DNA from 4 places in the Bradyrhizobium sp. STM 3566 genome. Region 2 is predicted to be linked to each of the others. Evidence: predicted binding sites of a transcription regulator. Region 2 holds the regulator's gene; each other region holds the start of a gene.
What was found. Region 2 encodes PhoB, which activates phosphate uptake and scavenging genes when phosphate is short. Its sites were predicted from a motif close to TGTCATNNANCTGTCAT; they were not measured.
Positions count from the first base shown of each region.

Region 1 (3,675 bases), 170 kb from region 2:
ACCACCGGCTGGCTGCGCGGCCGCCTGTTCGGCGAGGAGGCGCGGACGTGACGAAGCCGCAGCAGGTCGATATCGCGCAAATTCGCGCGCGCTACCCTGACGTGTTCGACCGGCCCGCCTCGGCGCGGCTCGCCACGCCGGCGATGATCGTCGCGGCGTTGGCGATCCTCGCTTACGGCCTCGTCGATCTCGATTTCTCGCCGTCGCGCTTCTTCGCCGGCCTCAGCCAGCTCGGCTGGATCAGCCTGATGATGATCCCGCCGGATCCCGGCTCTTCGCTGCCGGTCTATCTGAAGGCGCTGGGCGAGACGCTGTCGATCGCGCTGCTCGGCACCACGCTCGCCGCGGTCTTCGCGCTTCCAATCAGCCTGCTCGCGGCGCGCAACGTCGTGCCGTCGAACATCCTGCGCTTTCCCGTCCGCCGCTTCCTGGATTCGATCCGCGGCGTCGACACGTTGATCTGGGCGCTGGTGTGGATCAACGTGGTCGGGCTCGGCCCGTTCGCCGGCGTGCTCGCGATCGCCGTGTCGGATTTCGGTGCGTTCGGAAAGCTGTTCTCGGAGGCGATCGAGGGCGCCGACCAGAGGCAGGTCGAAGGCATCCGCGCCTCCGGCGGCAGCGCGCTGCACGAGATCCGCTTCGGCCTGTTGCCGCAGGTCCTGCCCGTCATCGCCGGCCAGGTGCTCTACTTCATCGAATCCAACACCCGCTCGGCCACCATCATCGGCATCGTCGGCGCCGGCGGCATCGGCCTCCAGCTCGCCGAGCAGATTCGCGTGCTGGAGTGGCAGAAAGTGTCGTTCCTGATCCTGATGATCCTGGTCGCCGTCGCCGCAATCGATTTCATCTCGGGCAAGCTGCGGTTTGCCATCATCGGCCGGCGGGCGGTGGCGTAGGCGGCTCTCTTCCTTCCTTGTGGGAGAAGGTGGCGCGAAGCGCCGGATGAGGGGTACGTGTCCTCAGTGCCGTAGGGTGGTCAACGCGTAGCGTGCCCACCGCTTCTGATGATCGAGAAAGATCGTGGGCACTCCCACAAGGGGAGAGGGGAAGAGGCCTACGACTCCACCAGAAACTCGACCCGCTCCGCGGCAAAGCGCGAATGCTTCGTCACCAGCGGCTTGCCCGTGAGATCGTGGTCGGTGGCATCGACTACCAGGATCGGCCGTCCCAGCGCAAGATCGAGTCTTGCGGCGTCGGTCGCGTCGACGATGCCGGCGGTGATCCGGGTCGCGCCGCGGCGATAATCGCGGATGCCGTAATGCGCGAGCAATTTCGTCATCGAGCGCGTCGCCGCGAACACGGCGCCCGCGTCCGGAAACAGCTCGGCCGACAGCCAGGTCGTGGACACGCAGATCGGCGTACGGTCGGCGAGGCGGATCGCCTCGATCCGCACCAGGGGCGCGCCGGTCTTCAATCCCAGCTCCCGCGCGAGCTCGCGCGTCGCGACGTCATCGGTCGCCTCGATCAGCCGGCCATGCGGCTCGCGTCCGCCCGCGCCGACGATCTCTGAGAAGCGCGTGCGCGAGCGCAGGGGATAGGCGAGCTTCTGTGCCTCGACATAGGTTCCGCTGCCGCGCTCGGCGCGCACCAGGCCGCGCTCGGCAAGCGCGGCCAGCGCGCGGCGCACGGTGTGGCGGTTGACGCGATAGGTTTCCGCGATCTCCATCTCGCCCGGCAATTTGTCGCCGGCCGCAAAGCGGCCGTCGGCGATGCCGCGCTCGATGCCGTCGGCAACGAGGCGCCACAGCGCGACTCCCGAGGAGGCTGTGTCCTGCATGCTCATGTCGCGCGAAACCTACTCCAGAAATCACAACATTGTCACGAAACAGTCATGGCGCGTCCGTATGAAGTTGTCTATTATCATAGACAACTTAGATGCGGCAAGTTCGGTGGACCAGGTGACGCAGCACAACAGCCAGCAAGCCCAGCGCAAGGCCGCCATGGCCGTGCTGGCGCACGCGGAGGCGGGCGAGATCGCCGCTCGCCTCCGCAACTTCACCCTCCCGGCCCATCAGGATCTGCGCGCGCCCGAAAACGGGCTGGTCATGCTGCGCGGCCGGATCGGCGGCGACGGGGCGCCGTTCAATCTCGGTGAAGCCACGGTGTCGCGCGCGGCGGTGCGGCTTGCGAGCGGCGAGGTCGGCTTCGGCTACACGCTCGGCCGCGACGGTGAGAAGGCGCGGCTGATCGCGCTGTGCGATGCGCTGGTGCAGTCCCGCGATTTCGGCGGGCTCGTCGAGCGTGGCGTTATCGCGCCGTTGCGCGAGCAGCTTATGGTCAAGCGCAAGCAGGCGGCGGAAGAGACCGCCGCGACGAAGGTTGATTTCTACACCATGGTGCGCGGTGAGGGGTGAGATCATGACCACGATTGCGGAGCTGCCGCCGGGTTTCGCCGACAAGGTGTTGTCGGCGCAATCGACCTTTCGCTCGGTCATGGATGCCATGGCACGGCCGGGCTCCGTCCAGCAAATCGTGCCGATGGTCGGCGCGCCAGGGCCGATGATGCGCGGCACCGCCGCGATCGCGCTGACGCTGTTCGACCACGATACGCCGCTCTGGCTCGACGCGGGAATGGCGGAGAACTCGGATGTGACGAAGTGGCTGAAGTTCCACACCGGTGCGCCGGTCGTGCAGGACGCCTCGATCGCGAGTTTTGCGCTGATCTGTGATGGCGATGCGCTGCCTTCGCTCGAGCGATTCGCGCTCGGCACCAGCGAGTATCCGGACCGTTCGACCACGGTGATCATTCAGGTCGACAGCCTGAACTCGGGACGCAGCTTCGAGCTGCGCGGCCCCGGCATCGGTGGGGTCGCGACGCTGCAGGCGTCGATCAAGCCTCTCGATCTGCTCGAGCGGCTGCGTATGAACGAAGCACTGTTTCCGCACGGCATCGATATGGTGCTGGTCGCCGATGATGCCGTGGTCGCGATCCCCCGCACCACGCGCGTCGTGAGCAAGGGAATCTGAAGCATGTATGTCGCAGTCAAAGGCGGCGAACGCGCCATCGAGAACGCCCATCGCCTGCTCGCACATAAGCGGCGCGGCGATCAAAGCGTTGCGGAAATCTCCCTGGACCAGATCTCGGAGCAGCTTGGCCTCGCCGTCGATCGCGTCTTGAGCGAAGGCTCGCTTTATGACCGCGAGCTCGCGGCGCTGGCGATCAAGCAGGCGCGCGGCGATCTGATCGAGGCGATCTTCCTGGTTCGCGCCTTCCGCGCCACCTTGCCGCGCTTCGGCACCAGCGAGCCGGTCGACACCGGCGCCATGCAGGTGCAGCGGCGGGTGTCCGCGACCTTCAAGGACATTCCGGGTGGCCAGATCCTCGGGCCCACCTTCGACTACACGCACCGCCTGCTCGATCCCTCGCTCGCGCAAGGCGTCGTGCCGCAGGTTCCGTCGACGGCCGAAGCATCCACAGCGCCGACGCCGCGCGTGACGGATATTCTGGGCCGCGACGGGCTGATCGAATCCTCGCCCGAAGCCGAGGACGGCGCCAGCGTCGGCGATCTCACCCGCGAGCCGCTGAATTTTCCGGCCGACCGCGACCTGCGCCTGCAGAACCTCGCGCGTGGTGACGAAGGCTTTCTCCTCGCGATGGGCTATTCCACCCAGCGCGGCTACGGCCGCAACCATCCTTTTGTCGGCGAGATCCGCTTCGGCGAGGTCGAGGTCGAA
Region 1 covers NZ_CP120692.1:7,393,531-7,397,205, reverse strand. Annotated here, with positions in the region: gene phnE (phosphonate ABC transporter, permease protein PhnE) at 1-51, shown strand, start outside; gene phnE (phosphonate ABC transporter, permease protein PhnE) at 48-896, shown strand; gene phnF (phosphonate metabolism transcriptional regulator PhnF) at 1,055-1,783, opposite strand; gene phnG (phosphonate C-P lyase system protein PhnG) at 1,890-2,354, shown strand; gene phnH (phosphonate C-P lyase system protein PhnH) at 2,359-2,967, shown strand; gene P6U27_RS35125 (carbon-phosphorus lyase complex subunit PhnI) at 2,971-3,675, shown strand, end outside.
Region 1: the regulator PhoB is predicted to act here: its motif matches at 1,817-1,833, upstream of phnF (phosphonate metabolism transcriptional regulator PhnF).

Region 2 (3,675 bases):
GATGGCGCACCAGCTTGATCACGCCTTCCAGTGCCTCGGCGCCGGAATTGCAGAAGAACACGAAGTCCGCGAAGCTTTCCTTGCACAGACGCGCCGCGAGCTTCTCGCCGTCCGGGCTCTGGAACAGGTTCGACATGTGCCAGAGCTTCGTCGCCTGCTCCTGCAACGCCTTGACCAGCGCGGGATGGACATGGCCGAGCGCATTCACCGCCACGCCCGAGGTGAAATCGAGATAGCGGTCGCCATTGGCCGCGATCAGCCAGCAGCCTTCGCCGCGCTCGAAACCGAGGTCGGCCCTGGCGAAAACGGGAAGCAAATGCGGCGCGGCGCTGTCAGTCATGACGTCACTTGAATGTTGCGGACGGTGTGAGACGTGCATTGCGCAACGCACCATCAACCGGCCCCGGAAAACGAAACGTGCCGCCTTTTAAGGGCGGCACGTGAGACTATCTTATGCCTGGCAAGACGGGTGTCAATGCCGCCCGGAAAGCCTCGCGAAACGCTGAATCCGTAGTCTTGCGGTGCCGATTTTGCGGGGTTTTCACCACGGAACATGTGGAAGCGAGTCGGCGGACTCTTGCGCGGGAGTCACGCCATATTGTAGCGTTTGGACTGTCAGATACGACATCTCGTGCAGCGGTTCTGATCCCAAGAGTCCTCATGTACCGGCGTAAACGTTCGGGCGTCCTTGAGCGCGCCCGGCGAGCCTTAAGGGATTCGGGCGGCACGGGTTTTTCAAGGCTTTAGGCATTCGCTGCGAAGGCCAGAGGTTGGCAGGCGCGCAGCGAGGGAAAGGGTGCAATGACGGTTTTGACCTGGTCCGATGATCGCGTCGAGCAGCTGAAAAAGCTCTGGGAGGCCGGACTTTCGGCCAGCCAGATCGCGGCGGAGCTCGGCAATGTGACCCGCAATGCCGTGATCGGCAAAGTGCATCGGCTCGGTCTGTCCGGCCGCGCCAAGAGCCCTTCATCGGCAGCGCCCCGGCCGCGCAAGGCGCGGCCCGCGCAGCACATGATGCGGGTGACCCGCCCCGTCGCACGCGGCAACACCGCGCTGGCGCAGGCCTTCGAGGTCGAGGTGGAGGCCGAACCTGTCACCTACGACAACGTGGTGCCGATGAGCCAGCGGCTGTCGCTGCTGGAATTGAACGAGGCGACCTGCCACTGGCCGGTCGGCGATCCCTCGAGCCCGGATTTCTTCTTCTGCGGCGGCAAGGCGCTCTCCGGCCTGCCCTACTGCGCACAGCATTCGCGCGTGGCCTATCAACCCACAGCGGATCGTCGCCGCGCGCCGGCGAAGCCGGGCACGCGGTGAGTTTGTTGATCTAGCTGATTGCAACGACGGCGCCGTCACACGCTGACGGCTCAACATACCCGAAGTCGTCCCGGCAAGCGCGCCACAAGCGCGCGCAGATCCGGGACCAATAGCCACCGCAAGACGTGGTTACGGGGACTCCGAGTTACCCTTTCGCAAAACAATCACGTCCTGTCGTTATGGGTCCCGAATCTGCGCGCGCCTGTCCGGGACGACACTGAGGCTATGGCAGCAGCCCGCTAAAGCAACGCCAGCAAACCCTACGTCTGCTCTGCCTTCGCGAAACGATCGTCCAGCGCATAGCCGGCGCCGCGAACGGTGCGGATCGGGTCCTGCTCGCGGCCGAGATTGAGCAGCTTGCGCAGGCGGCCGATATGGACGTCGACGGTGCGCTCGTCGATGTAGATGTCGCGGCCCCAGACACTGTCGAGCAGCTGCTCGCGCGAGAACACGCGGCCGGGATGCTCCAGGAAGAACTCCAAGAGGCGATATTCGGTCGGGCCGAGATCGATCGGCCGGCCCGAACGCGCTACGCGGCGCTTGTCGCGATCGAGCTCGATATCGCCATAGGCGAGCACGGTGGCGAGCCGCTCGGGGCTCGCGCGCCGCAAGAGGCCCTTCACGCGCGCGAGCAGCTCCGGCACCGAGAACGGCTTGACGATGTAGTCGTCGGCACCGGTCGCAAGTCCACGCACCCGCTCGCTTTCCTCGCCGCGCGCCGTGAGCATGATGATCGGCAGCTGCTTGGTCTCGGGACGGGTACGAAGCCGCCGGCACAGCTCGATGCCTGACAGGCCCGGCAGCATCCAGTCGAGCACGATCAGATCGGGAATGTGCTCCTTGAGGCGGGTGTCGGCGTCATCGCCGCGCATCACCGTCTCGACGTCATAGCCGTCGCCTTCGAGGTTGTAGCGGAGAAGCTCGGTGAGAGCTTCCTCGTCCTCAACCACCATAATGCGTGCGCCCATGTTGTCGTCGCTCCCTTAGGTATTCGGCACCGTCGTGGCGAAGGTCGTCATGTCGCCCTTCGGCCGCTTGTCGGTGATCGCCTGGCCCTCGATCATGTAGAACACGGTCTCGGCGATGTTGGTGGCGTGATCGCCGATCCGCTCGATGTTCTTGGCGCAGAACATCAGGTGGATGCAGAACGAGATGTTGCGCGGGTCCTCCATCATATAGGTGAGGAGTTCGCGGAACAGCGAGGTGCAGATGGCGTCGACCTCCTCGTCGCCCTTCCACACCGCCATCGCCGCCGGCAGATCGTGCGCGGCATAGGCGTCCAGCACCGACTTGACCTGCTGCTGCACGAGATCGGTCATGTGTTCCAGGCCGCGGAACAGCTTGAGCGGATGGAAATCCGTCTCCAGCGCGGCGACGCGCTTGCCCATGTTCTTGGCGAGGTCGCCGATGCGCTCCAGATCGGTCGCGACGCGCATGGCGCCGACGATCTCGCGCAGATCCACCGCCATCGGCTGGCGGCGGGCGATGGTGAGCACGGCACGCTCCTCGATGCGTTTCTGCAGCGCGTCGAGCTCGGCATCGGTGGTGACGACGCGCTGCCCGAGCGTGACGTCGCGGCGGATCAGCGCGTCGACGGAATCGACGATCATGCGCTCGGCGATGCCGCCCATCTCGGCGACCAGGCGGGTGAGCTCCTGGAGGTCGGTGTCGAAGGCCTTTGCGGTATGTTCAGAACCCATGTTCCGTCTCCTCAGCCGAACCGGCCGGTAATGTAATCCTGCGTGCGCCGGTCGCTCGGCGACGTGAATATCTTGCTGGTGTCGTCGAACTCGATCAACTCGCCGAGATACATGAAGGCCGTCTTGTCGGAGACGCGCGCCGCCTGCTGCATGTTGTGGGTGACGATCGCGATCGTGTAGTTCTCGGACAGTTCCTGGATCAGCTCCTCGACCTTGGCGGTCGAGATCGGGTCGAGCGCCGAGCAGGGCTCGTCGAACAGGATCACCTCGGGCCGCACTGCGACGGTGCGGGCGATGCAGAGGCGCTGCTGCTGGCCGCCGGAGAGCGACAGGCCGGAGGCATTGAGCTTGTCCTTGACCTCGTTCCACAGCGCGCCGCCGCGCAGCGCCTTCTCGACGCGGTCATCCATCTCAGACTTCGAGATCTTCTCATACAGACGAATGCCGAAGGCGATGTTCTCATAGATCGTCATCGGGAACGGTGTCGGCTTCTGGAACACCATGCCGACCCGCGCCCGCAGCAGGTTGAGATCCAGCTTGGGGTCGAGGATGTTGGTGTGGTCGAGCAGCAGCTGGCCGGTGGCGCGCTGGCCCGGATAGAGATCGTACATCCTGTTGAAGATGCGCAGCAGGGTCGACTTGCCGCACCCAGACGGGCCGA
Region 2 covers NZ_CP120692.1:7,565,298-7,568,972, forward strand. Annotated here, with positions in the region: gene P6U27_RS35965 (aspartate aminotransferase family protein) at 1-340, opposite strand, end outside; gene P6U27_RS35970 (GcrA family cell cycle regulator) at 802-1,314, shown strand; gene phoB (phosphate regulon transcriptional regulator PhoB) at 1,575-2,282, opposite strand; gene phoU (phosphate signaling complex protein PhoU) at 2,298-3,014, opposite strand; gene pstB (phosphate ABC transporter ATP-binding protein PstB) at 3,026-3,675, opposite strand, start outside.

Region 3 (3,675 bases), 2.9 Mb from region 2:
CAGGAGGTTGTTGAAGTCGTGCGCGATGCCGCCGGAGAGCTGGCCGACCGTCTCCATCTTCTGCGCCTGCTGAAGCTGCTGCTCGGTCAGCTTGCGCGCGGTCAGGTCGTGGACGATGCCGACGAAGATCAACTCGCCGTCCTGTCGCGCCTGGCCCACCGACAGGTCCACCGGAAAGGTCGAGCCGTCCTTGCGCAGGCCGATGGCCTCGCCGCCGGTCGCGAAATGCCTCGCCTGGCCGGCGGGTGCCGCATCAGCGTCGGGCATCAGCATGCCGACGTTGCGGTTCATCACCTCGTCGGCACGGTAGCCGAACATGCGCTCGCAGGCCGGATTGAACAGCAGGATGCGGTCCTGCGCATCGAACAGGAAGACGCCGTCGACCGCGGTCTCGACGATCGCGGTCAGGCGCGCAACGCTCTCGCGCATCGCGCGCTGGGCGTCCCGGACCTGTTGCAGCAGCAGCGTGGCGTCCCGGCTCTTGATTTCCTCCTCCTCGAGCGCGGCCTGGACCTGCCGCAGCTCGAATGGCGAGGGGATCGTCAGGATCTTCGGCAATAGCGGCCAGAGCGCAGCGGCGGTGAGGACCGACGCGACCGCCGTGGCTGCCTTGACGAGGCCCTCGATGCCGTAGACCGGAACCCAGAGCGTATAGATCGACAGCACATGGGTCAGGCCGCAGGCCATGATGAAGATCGCAAACGCCCAATAGACCCAGCCGAACTTGAGGTCGCGCCGCTTGGTGACGAGGATGGCAAGGGCAAAGGGGATCGAGAAATAAGCGGCGGCGATGCAGGCGTCGGAAACGACGTGAAGCCCGATCAGCTCCGGCTCCCATAACAGGCAGATGCCGTGCGGCGAAAGCATGGACGAGTCGAGGAGACGTTCGAAGAAGGCCCACATCGTTCCACCCCAAGGTTCTGTTCCAGGTGGTTTGCGGGCCGCGGCGGCCTGCAACGTCGGTGTCGCTGGACAGTTCCACCACCTGTGTCTCACGCAACCGGCGAAGCACGCTAAGGTTAGAGACTATACCAAGGGAGCGGCAAGGTTGCATTTTTCAAGCCCGCATGATTGCGGGCTCCTGGCCGCGCCTTGCCCGACTGATTCGCGCGCTGCGCGACGGGTTTGCGAATCGGCAACGCTTGCTGCTGTTCCATAGGCGCGCTAGGAGAGGCCATGGCGGCGTCCTCAAGCAAATGTATCCGGCGATGACGACCCCGGTCGCACTCACCATCGCCGGCTCCGATTCGAGCGGCGGCGCCGGCATCCAGGCGGACCTGAAGACCTTCGCCGCGCTCGGCGTCTACGGCGCCTCCGTGATCACGGCGCTGACGGCGCAGAACACGCGCGGCGTCACCGGCATTCACGCGGTGCCGGCCGAGTTCGTCACCGCACAGATGGACGCGGTGTTCTCCGATCTCGAAGTCGGCGCGGTGAAGATCGGCATGGTGGCCCAGGCCGCCAGCATAGATGCGATCGCGGCCGCGCTGTCGCGCTGGGCGTTCCGGCACGTCGTGCTCGATCCCGTGATGGTGGCAACGTCCGGCGACCGCCTGCTGGCCTCCGAGGCCGTCGACGCCCTGCGCACCAAGCTGATACCGCTGGCCACCGTGATCACGCCGAACCTGCCGGAAGCCGCGGCCCTGCTCGACGAGCCGATGGCCGCAAGCGAGGCCGAGATCGAAAGCCAGGGCCGCCGCCTGCTGTCGCTCGGCTGCCGCGCCGTCCTGGTCAAGGGCGGCCATGGGGAGGGCGCGGAGAGCATCGATTATCTGGTCGGTGCCGACACCACGATCGCGCTCGCCGCGCCGCGCCTCCCCACCAAGAACACCCATGGGACGGGCTGTTCGTTGTCCTCAGCCATCGCCGCGGGGCTGGCCAAGGGCGAGGGCCTGGAAAACGCCGTGCGCAACGCCAAGGCCTGGATCAGCGCCGCGATCGGCGCCGCCGACCGCTTCAGCGTCGGGCACGGCCACGCGCCGATCCATCATTTCCACAAGTTCTACTGACGCTGGGGCCCGCGGAAGCGCGCCCGTTCATCGGTTTAGCGCGGCTCGCGTGGGGCTAGTTCACCCTCCCGCTCCGGGGCTCCAGGGGAGGACAGGATTGCTGCCGGCACCGCCTGCGGCGCCATGTCGCCTGATTGTCGCATGCGACTGATATTCGCGGGGCAGGGCGAGGCGAAGTTTGATTCGTATCTGAGGTGCCTCAAGGTTCAATCGGTCATCCCCCTGTCACGGGACATTGTTACAGGCTGGCGCATGGGAAGTTACGATGTGAGTGACGAGAGCCCCGAGCGGCGCTTTCGCACGCTGTTCATCTCCGATGTCCATCTCGGAGCCCGCGGTTCTCAAGCCGATCTTCTGCTCGACTTCCTGCGCTATCATGATGCCGACACCATCTATCTCGTCGGCGACATCGTCGACGGCTGGGCGCTGAAATCGAGCTGGCACTGGCCGCAATCGCACAACGACCTCGTCCAGAAGCTTCTGCGCAAGGCGCGCAAGGGTGCCAAGATCATCTACATTCCCGGCAATCACGACGAGTTCCTGCGCAACTATTACGGCACGCATTTCGGCGGCATCGACGTGGTCGAGAACACCGTCCACACCGGCGTGGACGGCAAGCGTTATCTCGTCATCCACGGCGACATCTTCGATCTCGTGGTGCAGAACGCGCGCTGGCTCGCCCATCTCGGCGACAAGGCCTACGACTTCGCGATCCAGATGAATCGCTTCGTCAACTTCTTCCGGCGCATGTTCGGCGTGCCCTATTGGTCGCTGTCGCAATGGGCCAAGCAGAAGGTCAAGAACGCCGTCAATTATATCGGCGCGTTCGAGCAGGCACTCGCCGCCGAGGCACGGCGCCATGAGGCCGATGGCGTGATCTGCGGCCACATCCACTACGCCGTCATCCGCGACGAGGCCGGCATCCGCTACATGAATTGCGGCGACTGGGTCGAGAGCTGCACGGCCCTCGTCGAACATGATGATGGCCATTTCGAGATCATCACCTGGGCGGATCAGTTGCGGAAGCCGGTGCCGGTGCCACAGGTCGCGGCAAGGGCGGCCTGATGCGCATCCTGGTCGCGACCGACGCCTGGCACCCGCAAGTCAACGGTGTGGTTCGGACGCTGACCAAGCTTGCTGACGCCGCCAAGGCGCTTCGCGTTGAAGGTGTTGGCGTCGAATTCTCGTTCCTGACGCCGCAATCATTCCGCACCTTCGCGATGCCGAGCTATCGCGATTTGCGCCTCGCCATGCCGCGTCCGGCGCGGATCGCGCGGCTGATCGAAGAGGCGCGGCCCGACAGCATCCATATTGCGACCGAGGGGCCGATCGGTCTGATGGTCCGCCGCTATTGCCGCCAGCGCAGGCTGCCGTTCACCACCAGTTTCCACACCCGCTTTCCCGAATATGTCCGCGCCCGCGTGCCGGTGCCGGGTTCGCTGATCTGGCGGGCGCTGCGCCGTTTCCACAGCCCCAGCCGCGCCGTGATGGCGGCGACCCCTGCGCTCGCGCGCGAATTGACCGGGCGCGGTTTCGACAACGTCGTGCTGTGGCCGCGCGGCGTGGACACAAGGCTGTTCCATCCCCGCGTCATTGATCTCTGCCTGCCGGCGCCCGTATTCCTGTCGGTGGGGCGGGTCGCGGTGGAGAAGAATCTCGAGGCGTT
Region 3 covers NZ_CP120692.1:2,582,793-2,586,467, forward strand. Annotated here, with positions in the region: gene P6U27_RS12215 (PAS domain S-box protein) at 1-867, opposite strand, end outside; gene thiD (bifunctional hydroxymethylpyrimidine kinase/phosphomethylpyrimidine kinase) at 1,209-2,009, shown strand; gene P6U27_RS12225 (UDP-2,3-diacylglucosamine diphosphatase) at 2,262-3,074, shown strand; gene P6U27_RS12230 (glycosyltransferase family 1 protein) at 3,074-3,675, shown strand, end outside.
Region 3: the regulator PhoB is predicted to act here: its motif matches at 2,222-2,238, upstream of P6U27_RS12225 (UDP-2,3-diacylglucosamine diphosphatase).

Region 4 (3,675 bases), 3.3 Mb from region 2:
CCCTTCGGCCAGCCCCATATCGGCGCTTGGATATCAGTCTTGGGGAGGACGGCCTCCCTATCCATCAGCACGTCAGCCGCGGGGACGACCCTGCTGAAATGGAGGGTCGTCGTGGCCTGGAGCATCCTGTTTGTCGCCGGTCTTCTCGAGATCACCTGGGCGATCGGCTTGAAATACACCGAGGGCTTCACCAGGCTCGTTCCGTCCGTAGTCACGCTGGCGGCCATGGCCGGCAGCGTCATCCTGCTCGGGCTTGCGCTCAAATCACTTCCCGTCGGAACCGCCTATGCGGTCTGGACCGGCATCGGCGCGGTCGGCACTGCGACGCTCGGCATCGTCCTGTTCGGCGAGCCGGCAACGGCCTTCCGTCTTGCCAGCATCTCCCTGATCGTCGCCGGGATTGCCGGGCTGAAGCTCGTTACCTGACGAAGATCTGAACCACCCACCAGGTCAGCGCGGCGACGATGGCCGAGGCCGGGATCGTGATCACCCAGGCATAGACGATCGAGCTGGCGACGTTCCAGCGCACTGCCGAGACGCGGCGGGCCGCGCCGACGCCGACGATGGCGCCGGTGATGGTGTGGGTGGTCGAGACGGGAACCCCGAGATAAGTCGCCATGAACAGGGTCGCGGCACCCCCCGTCTCGGCGCAAAAGCCCTGCATCGGCGTCAATTTCGTGATGCGCAGGCCCATGGTGCGGACGATGCGCCAGCCACCCATCAGCGTGCCCAACGCCATCGCCGCCTGGCAGGACAGCACGACCCAAAACGGCACCGAGAACTCGCTGCCGAGATGGCCTTGCGAATAGAGCAGCACCGCGATGATGCCCATGGTCTTCTGCGCGTCGTTGCCGCCATGGCCGAGCGAATAGAGCGAGGCGGAGGCGAATTGCAGGATGCGGAACGCGCGATCGACCGCGAACGGCGTCGAAGGCACCGAGGCCCAGGACACGATCGCGACCAGCATCATCGCGAGCAGAAAGCCGACCAGCGGCGACAATACGATCGCCAGCACCGTCTTGGACAGCCCGCTCCACACCGCGGCCGAAATCCCCGCCTTGGCCATGCCGCCGCCGACGAGGCCTCCGATCAGCGCGTGCGAGGATGAAGAAGGAATGCCGAGCGCCCAGGTCACGAGGTTCCAGACGATGGCGCCGACGAGCGCCGCGAAGATCACCTGGGCATCGACGATCGAGGGATCGATGATGCCCGTGCCGATGGTCTGGGCGACGTGCAGGCCGAACACCATGAAGGCGACGAAATTGAAGAAAGCGGCCCAGAATACCGCGAATTGCGGCCGCAGCACGCGGGTCGAGACGATGGTCGCGATCGAATTGGCGGCGTCGTGCAGGCCGTTCAGGAAGTCGAACAGCAGCGCGACGGCGATCAGTCCGACCAGGACGGGAACACCCAACGCAGCATCCACGGCAGCCCCGCCTACACTTGCTCGATGACGATGCTGTTGATTTCGTTCGCGACGTCGTCGAAGCGATCGGCCACCTTCTCCAGGTGGTCGTAGATCTCGACGCCAACGATGAAGTCCATCGCATTCCCCTCGCGGTGCTTGAGGAACAGCTCCTTCAGGCCGATGTCGTGAAGATCGTCGACCCGGCCCTCCAGCTTGCCGAGCTCTTCGGTGATGGCGGTCAGCATGGCGACGTTCGGGCCGATCGATTGCATCAGCGGCAGCGCACGCCCGACCAGATTGGCGCATTCGATCAGGAGCCCGCCGATCTCGCGCATGGGCGGCTCGAAGGCGCGAACCTCGAACAGCATCACTGCCTTGGCCGTCTGCTGCATCTGATCGATGGCATCGTCCATCGACGTGATCAGGTTCTTGATGTCGCCGCGGTCGAACGGGGTGATGAAGGTGCGGCGCACCGCCGTCAGCACCTCACGGGTGATGTTGTCCGCGTCGTTCTCGAACTGATTGACGCGCTGGCAATAGACCGGCGTCTCCTCGCCACCATTGAGCATGCCCTGGAGCGCGATCGCCCCTTGGATCACCGTCTGGGCATGCCGGTCGAACAGGTCGAAGAACCGTTCTTCCTTGGGCAGGAACGCACGAAACCATCGCATCATGGGGACAGGCTACCGGTTGGAAATGGCCAGGCCCGAAGGGGCCATCACGAAACTGTCATAGACCATTTTCGATCCGCGCGCGTGTCATCTCACGCCCGTGGAGCCGGATCATCCACCGCTTTCAAGCGGTCGGTAAATCTATTTAAAATCAGCTGCTTAGAGCGATCTTCGGAAGTAATGCGCGATTTCGCCGATGACGCCGCGGCGGAAGGTGAGCACGCAGATCACGAAGATCGCGCCCTGGATCACCGTGACCCACTGGCCGAAGCCCGCCAGATACTGCTGCATGGCGATGATCACGAAGGCGCCGACCACGGGGCCGAAAATGGTGCCGAGACCGCCCACCAGCGTCATCAGCACGACTTCGCCCGACATCGACCAATGCACGTCGGTGAGCGAGGCATTTTGCGCCACGAACACCTTCAGCGATCCGGCAAAGCCGGCCAGAGTCCCTGAGAGGATGAAGGCCAGGAACTTGTACTGGTCGGTGCGATAGCCGAGCGAAATCGCGCGCTGCTCGTTCTCGCGGATCGACTTCAGGACTTCGCCGAACGGCGAGTTGATGATGCGGAAGATCAACAGGAAGCCAGCGAGGAAGCCGGCCAGCACGACATAGTACAGCACCGTCGCATTCGAGAGATCGAGCACGCCGAACATGTGCCCCTGCGGAATGCCCTGGATGCCGTCCTCACCATGGGTGAACGGTGCCTGGAGGTAGATGAAGTACAGCAGCTGCGACAGCGCCAGCGTGATCATCGAGAAATAAATGCCCTGGCGGCGGATCGAGATGTAACCGGTGATGACCGACAGGCCGAACGCCGCGGCGACGCCGACGAGAATGCCGAGCTCCGGCGGCAGTCCCCACACTTTGAGCGCGTGCGCGCTGCAATAGCCGGCCGTCCCCAAGAACATTGCATGGCCGAACGACAACAGGCCGCCATAGCCGACCAAGAGGTTGAAGGCGCAGGCGAGCAGCGCAAAGCACAGCGCCTGCATCACGAAGAACGGATAGACTCCCGTGAACGGGACAGACGCCAAGAGCAGCGCCATCACCACGAACACAATCATCTCGTCGCGCATCGCACGCGGGCTTGCAGGCAGCGTATCGTCCGTCAGGGTTGTCATATCAGGCCGCTCTTCCCGTCAATCCCGTTGGCTTCACCAGGAGCACCAGCACCATCAGTACGAACACGACGGTATTGGAGGCCTCGGGGTAGAAATACTTGGTCAGACCCTCGATCACGCCGAGCGCGAAGCCGGTGATGATGGAGCCCATGATCGAACCCATGCCGCCGATCACCACCACCGCGAACACGACGATGATGAGGTCGGCGCCCATCAGCGGCCGCACCTGGTTGATTGGCGCCGAGAGCACGCCTGCGAGCGCGGCGAGGCCGACGCCGAGACCATAGGTCAGCGTGATCATGCGCGGCACGTTGATGCCGAAGGCGCGGACCAGCGTGGGGTTTTCGGTGGCGGCGCGCAAGTAGGCGCCGAGCTGCGTCTTCTCGATCAGGAACCAGGTGGCAAGACACACCACCAGCGAAAACACGACGACCCAGCCGCGGTAGACGGGCAAGAACATGAAGCCGA
Region 4 covers NZ_CP120692.1:4,232,330-4,236,004, forward strand. Annotated here, with positions in the region: gene sugE (quaternary ammonium compound efflux SMR transporter SugE) at 112-426, shown strand; gene P6U27_RS20450 (inorganic phosphate transporter) at 419-1,426, opposite strand; gene P6U27_RS20455 (DUF47 domain-containing protein) at 1,438-2,082, opposite strand; gene P6U27_RS20460 (branched-chain amino acid ABC transporter permease) at 2,239-3,207, opposite strand; gene P6U27_RS20465 (branched-chain amino acid ABC transporter permease) at 3,209-3,675, opposite strand, start outside.
Region 4: the regulator PhoB is predicted to act here: its motif matches at 2,125-2,141, upstream of P6U27_RS20455 (DUF47 domain-containing protein).